DNA from 2 places in the Herbaspirillum sp. C7C8 genome. Region 1 is predicted to be linked to the other one. Evidence: predicted binding sites of a transcription regulator. Region 1 holds the regulator's gene; the other holds the start of a gene.

Region 1 (3,412 bases):
CTGAAAGGCCAGACCTCGGGCCTGCCCGGCAGCGTCACGGTCACCATCGATCCGGTCGATACACGCCTCACGCTGGCGGCCTGCCTGGAACCGCAAGCCTTCATGCCCAATGGCGGCCGCCTGTTCGGCCGCACCACGGTCGGCGTCAAGTGCGTGGCGCCCTCCCCCTGGACCATTTACCTGCGCGCCAACGTCCAGGTGATCTCGGATTACCTGGTCGCCGCCGTACCGCTGGCCCAGGGCCAGACCATCAGCGCCAGTGACGTCACCCGCATCCATGGTGACATGTCGACCCTGCCCAGCGGGGTCGTCACCGAAGAATCGCAAGTGATCGGCCGGGTGGCCAACATGTCTCTGCGCGCCGGCACGCCCCTGCGCCTGGATGCCATCCGCAACCAGCGCGTGGTGCAGCAGGGCCAGGCGGTGCGGGTGGTTTCGACGGGACCGGGTTTCCAGATCTCCACCGAAGCACGCGCCCTGACCAATGCCAACGAAGGCCAGATGGCCCAGGCCCGCACGGCAACCGGCCAGGTCGTCAGCGGCATTGCCAAGGCCGGCGGGATCCTGGAAATCAATTATTGAGCCGGCCAGGCCGGTTTCTTTATTGATATGAAGCAATTTCCCGGAGAACAATGCCCAGGCGGAACGCAGCGGATCGCCCTGGCAGGAATGTGAAGAAAAGTACCCGAAATGCGCTGATTTCAGGTGCGGGAATGTTAAAGTTTGCCCAGAACTGGTCGATAATCCATACGACAGGCGGGTGCGCTGCGCCCCCACCCTACAAGGAATACTGCCGTGAACGTTAACGACGCCCTCAAATCCGCTGCCCTCAACACCGAGCAGACGCAGACGCAAGCCCGCACCACCGCCCAGGGCGGCGCTGCCGCCGGCAACAGCGCGGCTGCCACCGCCGCCACCTCGGACAGCGTGCGCCTGTCCAGCACCTACCAGGCGCTGGAAACCAAGGGCGACAGCAAGAGCAGCAGCTTTGACGCCAAGAAAGTGGCCGAGATCAAGGCCGCCATTGCCAATGGCACCTTCCAGATCGATCCCGAGAAGGTCGCCAATGGCCTGATCGATACCGTCAAGACCCTCATCAGCGCCCGCCCGGCCTGATCACCTTTCGTTTTTGCAGAGGATCTTTCGCATGAATCCGGCCAGCAAACTGTCCCAGGAACACGCTGCCATGTCGCGCCTGGTGGAAAAACTGACCCAGGAACAGGCTCTGCTGGCCGAAGCCACTGCGGAAGGGCTGACCGACATCATTTCCGAAAAAGCTGCCATCGTTGCTGAAATGTCCACCCTGGCTGGCAACCGTCATGCCTTGCTGGGTACGCTGGGCTACAGCGCAGATGAAGCCGGCATGCAGAAGTGGATGAATGAACAGGCCAGCGAGGCCGACCGCGATCTCTGGGCCGGCCTCTTCGAACTGGCCCAGGATGCCAAGGAACTGAACCGCGTCAATGGCCTGCTGATCGGCAAGAAGCTCTCCATCAACCAGAGCGCACTCACGATTCTGCAAGGCAAGACCGGCACTGGCAATTTCTATGGCCCCGACGGTCAGAACAGCATCAAATCCTCGGGCCGTCGACTGGGTGTGGTGTAGCGCTTCCCGCTCAGGCGCGGTACCAGCAAAAAGCCCGGCATGGCCGGGCTTTGTCGTTAACGTGTCTGCAAATGAGGCATCGGCAAATACGGCATGCTGCTCATTGTCGTACTGCGGACTCAGGCCACCCCGCTCCAGGAATGCTCGCGCAGATAGGAACGCATGCGCGAAATCGCCTGGCTGTGCAGCTGGCATACGCGCGATTCGGAGACACCCATGACCGCACCGATTTCCTTGAGGTTCATTTCCTGCTCGTAGTACAGCGCCATGAGGAGCTGCTCACGCTCGGGCAGGGCCTTGATGGAATCCACCACTGCTTCACGGAAACCACCGTTGATCAGGGTCTGCAGCGGATCATCCTCACCCTCGCCGGTCTGATAGCGGTCCAGGAAGTGCTCATGACCGCCCTCGTCGTCGTGAAAGTCCTCGTAATAAATCAGTTGATGGCCACCACAGTCGGTCAGCAGGGCCTGGTAATCACTCAGACTGATCTTCATGTGCTGCGCCACTTCCGCCTCCTGCGGCTGGCGGCCCAGTTGCTGCAGCAGGGTCTGCATGGCCTCTTCCACCTTGCGCGCATTCTGGCGGATGCTGCGCGGCAGCCAGTCGCTGCTGCGCAGTTCGTCGAGCATGGCGCCACGGATACGCTGCACGGCATAGGTCTCAAACTGCGCGCCATGGGTTTCCTCATAGCGGTTGACGGCGTCGAGCAGGCCCATCATGCCGGCCTGGATCAGGTCGTCCACCTCTACGCTGGGGGGCAGCTTGGCCTTGAGCTGATGCGCCAGCTTCCTGACCAGCGGCGCATGCTGCTCCAGCACATCGTTCTTGCCCTTTTTTCCCTTGACGTTATACATGCACGTCACACTCCCAGGCTGGCACCGTCGGTGGCCATGCGGTAGCTGCTGCCGGTCGCGTCCGGGGTCGCCGTAAAGCGCTTGGAGAGGCGCTGGAACGCCAGCGCCGCCCCGGCGAAGGGAAACACGTCCATCACCGCCCGGCCCTGCCCGGTGGCCCGGCGGATATGGTCATCGGCCGGAATCGACCCCATGAAATTCAATTGCGCCGCCAGGTAGCGGCTGGCAGCCTGGGCCATGTTGGCATAGACGGTGCGGGCTTCGGCTTCGGTGGCATCGTTGACGATGAGACTGAAGGGACGGCGACCGATACGGTCGCTCAGGCTCTTCAGGAGCACATAGGCCGATTTGATCGACGAGGCCGTGGTCGAGACCTGGATCACGATCTCGCCCATTTCCATGGTCGGCACCGGCAGCGACAGGTCGCGCGCCAGCACGCCATTGACCAGGGTGATCTCGGCCTGGCCAATCAGGCTGTCGAAGATCTCGGCCAGCCGTCCTGCGTGCGGGTCGGTGGCCGAAGGAACGCTGCGGCGGGCGATGCGCGCCATCGAAAATCCTTCCGGCAGCAGACGGGTAGCCTCGATCAAGGGACGCTCCATGCGCGCCACCTCCTGCAGCGTGGCCACGTCATGGCGCAAACCGATGCGCGTCAACAGTCCGGTACTGGCCACGTCGCCATCCACGACCAGCACACTGTGCTTGGCCTGGGACAGCGAGGCCGCCAGGTTGATGAGCATGGCGCTCTTCTCTTCCTCGCCGAGGACGGAGAAGAAGGTAAACAGTCGCGGCACCGGCCTTTCCAGCATCCGGCGCAGTCCTGCTGCCTGGTCGATGTCGTAACTAGCCAAAGCTCACCTCGCGCAGGCCCTTGTCATTCATCGACATCGCGGTCGGCCCGATCACGCCCGGCAACTCGCCCTCCTGGAACTCGAAGGGCGCGGTTTCG
Region 2 (3,412 bases), on a different contig from region 1:
CGAGCGTCTGCTGAAGCTGTACAAGGAATTGAAGGGCGTCTCGCCGCCCAAGGGCATGCTGCCGTTCTCCACGGACTGGTTCATCACCTGGCAGCCCAATATCCATTCGTCGCTGTTCATCAATATCCATCGCTACCTGGTGGAGCACGCCCGCATCAATGGCATCGAAGCCGTCATGAAGGCCTACAAGCTCTACCTGGAGCAGGTTGGCTACAACGATGCCGGCGAACCCGTGCTCTCGCTGACCCGCGCCTGGACGCTGGTGCGCTTCTTCGAAAGCAAGATGCTCATGACCACGCCCTGCTGCAAGTGCAATGGCCATTTCGTCGTGCATCGCCTTGACCTGCACCAGGATTACCTGTGCGGTCTGTGCCACATGCCGTCGCGGGCCGGCAAGACCAAGAAGGCCAAGGATGCTGTCACCATGGGTCTGGCCGAGGCTGCCCTGCCGGTGGCTGCTGCCGCGCCCCTGGTCGCCACGTCGGTCCTGGCCGCTGTGGCCTGAGCCGGAGCAGGGATGTACCAATGCCTTGCTGCAGGTCTGCAGCGAGGCGGTAATGGGCCAGGGTGTTCAACCAAAAAAGAATAAGGCCGATTGCCTCGATGTCCGAACCTGAGAATCACCCCGCTGCCGGTCGCAGGCCCTGGTGGCAGGCGCCGGCGCTGCGGGCCCTGCTGCTGTTGGCGCTGGCGCTGGTCGGCGCCAATGTGCTGGATGTGCTTTTTCAGCGCGCCGGTCTTGCACCTCTTTCCCCCCTCCAGACTGCCCTGCTGCATGGCGTGATGGCCGCGCTGCTGGCGCGTCTGTGCCGCATGGCCATATGGTGGTGGCTGATCCTGCTGGTGTTCCCGGTGGCCGCATTGGGTGTGGCGCAGCTGCACGTGCCGCCGTGGGTATTCCTGGCGGTATTCCTGTTCATGCTGGTGCTGTTCTGGTCGACCTTCCGCAGCCAGGTGCCGTTCTATCCTTCCGGTCAGCGCGCCTGGGATGCGGTGGCCGGCCTGCTGCCGGAGGGGCAGCCGATCCGCTTCATGGATATCGGCAGCGGCCTGGGTGGCGCCGTGCTGGATCTGTCGCGCCGCCGCCCCGAGAGCGAATTCACCGGTATCGAGATCGCGCCCCTGCCTTGGCTGGTCAGCCGGGTGCGCGCGATGCTGGCAGGTGATCGCTGCCGTTTCGTGCGCGGCGACTACCTGCGGCTCGATTTCGGCGATTACGACGTGGTGTTCGCCTACCTGTCACCGGCGGCGATGGAGGCGCTGTGGCACAAGGCGCGCGCCGAGATGCGGCCGGGGACGCTGCTTCTGAGCTATGAGTTTCATATTCCCGGTGCTACACCTGATGTCGTGGTCGCCCCCGAGGACGGCGGCAGGGTGCTGCACGGGTGGCGCATGTGAGGGCTGGGAGCCGCGCAGGCCCTTGGCAGCGGCTGCGAGACGCGACGTATCAAGTTTGTGCCAATTCAGCCGTAAATCAAAAAGGAAGGGCGTTTTTCGGATATGTATTCCCTCATTTGCTTGATTGGAATACCTGTAATCTGATGAACGTGAAAATACACTCAACGCCACAGGGACGGGAGTAGGCACTTGTTAGTCATCATTGGATATATCGTGGTCATGGCGTCCGTCTTCGGCGGCTTTGCCATGGCAGGGGGCCACCTGGGGGCACTGTTCCAGCCAATCGAGCTGCTCATGATCGGCGGTGCTGCAGGGGGCGCTTTCCTGGTCGGTAACAACGGCAAGGCGATCAAGGCGACCCTGAAGGCCTTGCCCACCGTCTTCAAGGGCAGTGCCTATACCAAGGCGCTGTACATGGAACTGATGGCGCTGCTGTTCGAAATCCTGACCAAATCCCGCAAGGAAGGTCTGATGTCGATCGAAGGCGATATCGAAGAGCCCGAGAGCAGCCCCATCTTCAGCAAGTACCCGGGCGTGCTGGCGGACCATCACCTGATCGAATTCATGACCGATTACCTGCGTCTGATGGTCTCGGGCAACATGGATGCGTTCCAGATCGAAAACCTGATGGACAACGAAATCGAGACCCACCACCATGAGGGCGAAATTCCGGTGCACTGCATCGCCAAGCTGGGCGACGGCATGCCGGCCTTCGGTATCGTGGCAGCGGTCATGGGCGTGGTGCACACCATGGAATCGGTGGGGATCCCGCCCTCCGAGCTGGGCATGCTGATCGCGCACGCGCTGGTCGGTACCTTCCTCGGTATTCTGCTGGCCTACGGTTTCGTGGGCCCGCTCTCGAGCTTGCTGGAACAGAAGCTGCACGAATCGACCAAGATCTACCAGTGCGTGAAGGTGACCCTGCTGGCCAGCCTCAATGGCTATGCGCCGGCCCTGTCGATCGAATTCGGCCGCAAGGTCCTGTTCTCGACCGAGCGTCCGACCTTCCTCGAACTGGAAGAGCACGTCAAGCAGGCCAAGGGCAAGTAAGGCTGCCAGGCTGGTCCGGGGAGATCAGCTTGCAGGGCGATTCACACAGACATCAGTATTGAAGCAGGAGCACAGGCATGGCCGACGAAGGTCTACGTCCCATTATCGTCAAACGCATCAAGAAAGGCGGCGGGGGTCACCACGGTGGCGCCTGGAAGATTGCGTACGCCGACTTCGTGACGGCGATGATGGCCTTCTTCCTGCTCATGTGGCTGCTCGGGTCGACCGCCAAGGGGGACCTGAACGGTATTGCCGAATACTTCAAGACCCCGCTGAAGGTGGCCATGGCCGGTGGTTCCGGCAGCGGCGACGCCAACACCGTGCTGCCGGGGGGCGGCAAGGATCTGACCCGCCAGGACGGCCAGCTGCGCAAGGGTGAAAACGATGTGGTCTCGCGCAAGCAGAACCTCAAGCAGGCGCAGCAGGAGCTGGAGCGCGCCGAGCGTAGCCGCTTGGAAGAGTTGAAAGCGCGGATCGAAAAGGCCATCGATTCCAATCCGACCCTCAAGCAGTTCAAGAATCAGCTGTTGATCGACATCACCTCCGAAGGCTTGCGCATCCAGATCGTCGACGAGAAGAACCGTCCCATGTTTGCCCTGGCCAGTGCCCAGTTGCAGCCCTATACCAAGGAAATCCTGCACGAGATCGGTCGCACGCTCAACGATGTGCCCAACAAGATCAGCCTGTCCGGTCACACCGATGCCACGCCCTATTCGCAGGGGGAGAAGGGCTACAGCAACTGGGAGCTGTCGGCGGACCGCGCCAACGCCTCGCGACGCGAACTGATCATCGGCGGCATGGATGAATCGAAGGTGTTGCGGGTGGTGGGTCTGTCCTCGGCGGTGCTGCTGGACAAGGAAGATCCCTTCAACCCGATCAATCGTCGCATCAGCATCATCGTCATGAACAAGAAGGCTGAGGAACTGGTGGAAAAGGACAGCGGCTCGTTGAACGTGCCCACCGA

Evidence for each region. Region 1 encodes FliA, which starts transcription of late flagellar genes. Its sites were predicted from a motif close to CTAAAGTTTNNNNNNNNNNNGCCGNTA; they were not measured.
Region 2: a site for FliA is predicted at 1,447-1,473, ahead of motA (flagellar motor stator protein MotA). Genes of this name have one in related genera too.

The regions. Positions count from the first base shown of each region.
Region 1 is NZ_JABXGG010000005.1:60,595-64,006, reverse strand. Features, by position in the region: gene flgA (flagellar basal body P-ring formation chaperone FlgA) at 1-582, shown strand, start outside; gene flgM (flagellar biosynthesis anti-sigma factor FlgM) at 796-1,116, shown strand; gene HWE01_RS08185 (flagella synthesis protein FlgN) at 1,148-1,606, shown strand; gene HWE01_RS08180 (RNA polymerase sigma factor FliA) at 1,726-2,463, opposite strand; gene HWE01_RS08175 (MinD/ParA family ATP-binding protein) at 2,469-3,272, opposite strand; gene flhF (flagellar biosynthesis GTPase FlhF) at 3,307-3,412, opposite strand, start outside.
Region 2 is NZ_JABXGG010000009.1:64,716-68,127, forward strand. Features, by position in the region: gene flhC (flagellar transcriptional regulator FlhC) at 1-505, shown strand, start outside; gene HWE01_RS12430 (class I SAM-dependent methyltransferase) at 604-1,398, shown strand; gene motA (flagellar motor stator protein MotA) at 1,588-2,448, shown strand; gene motB (flagellar motor protein MotB) at 2,526-3,412, shown strand, end outside.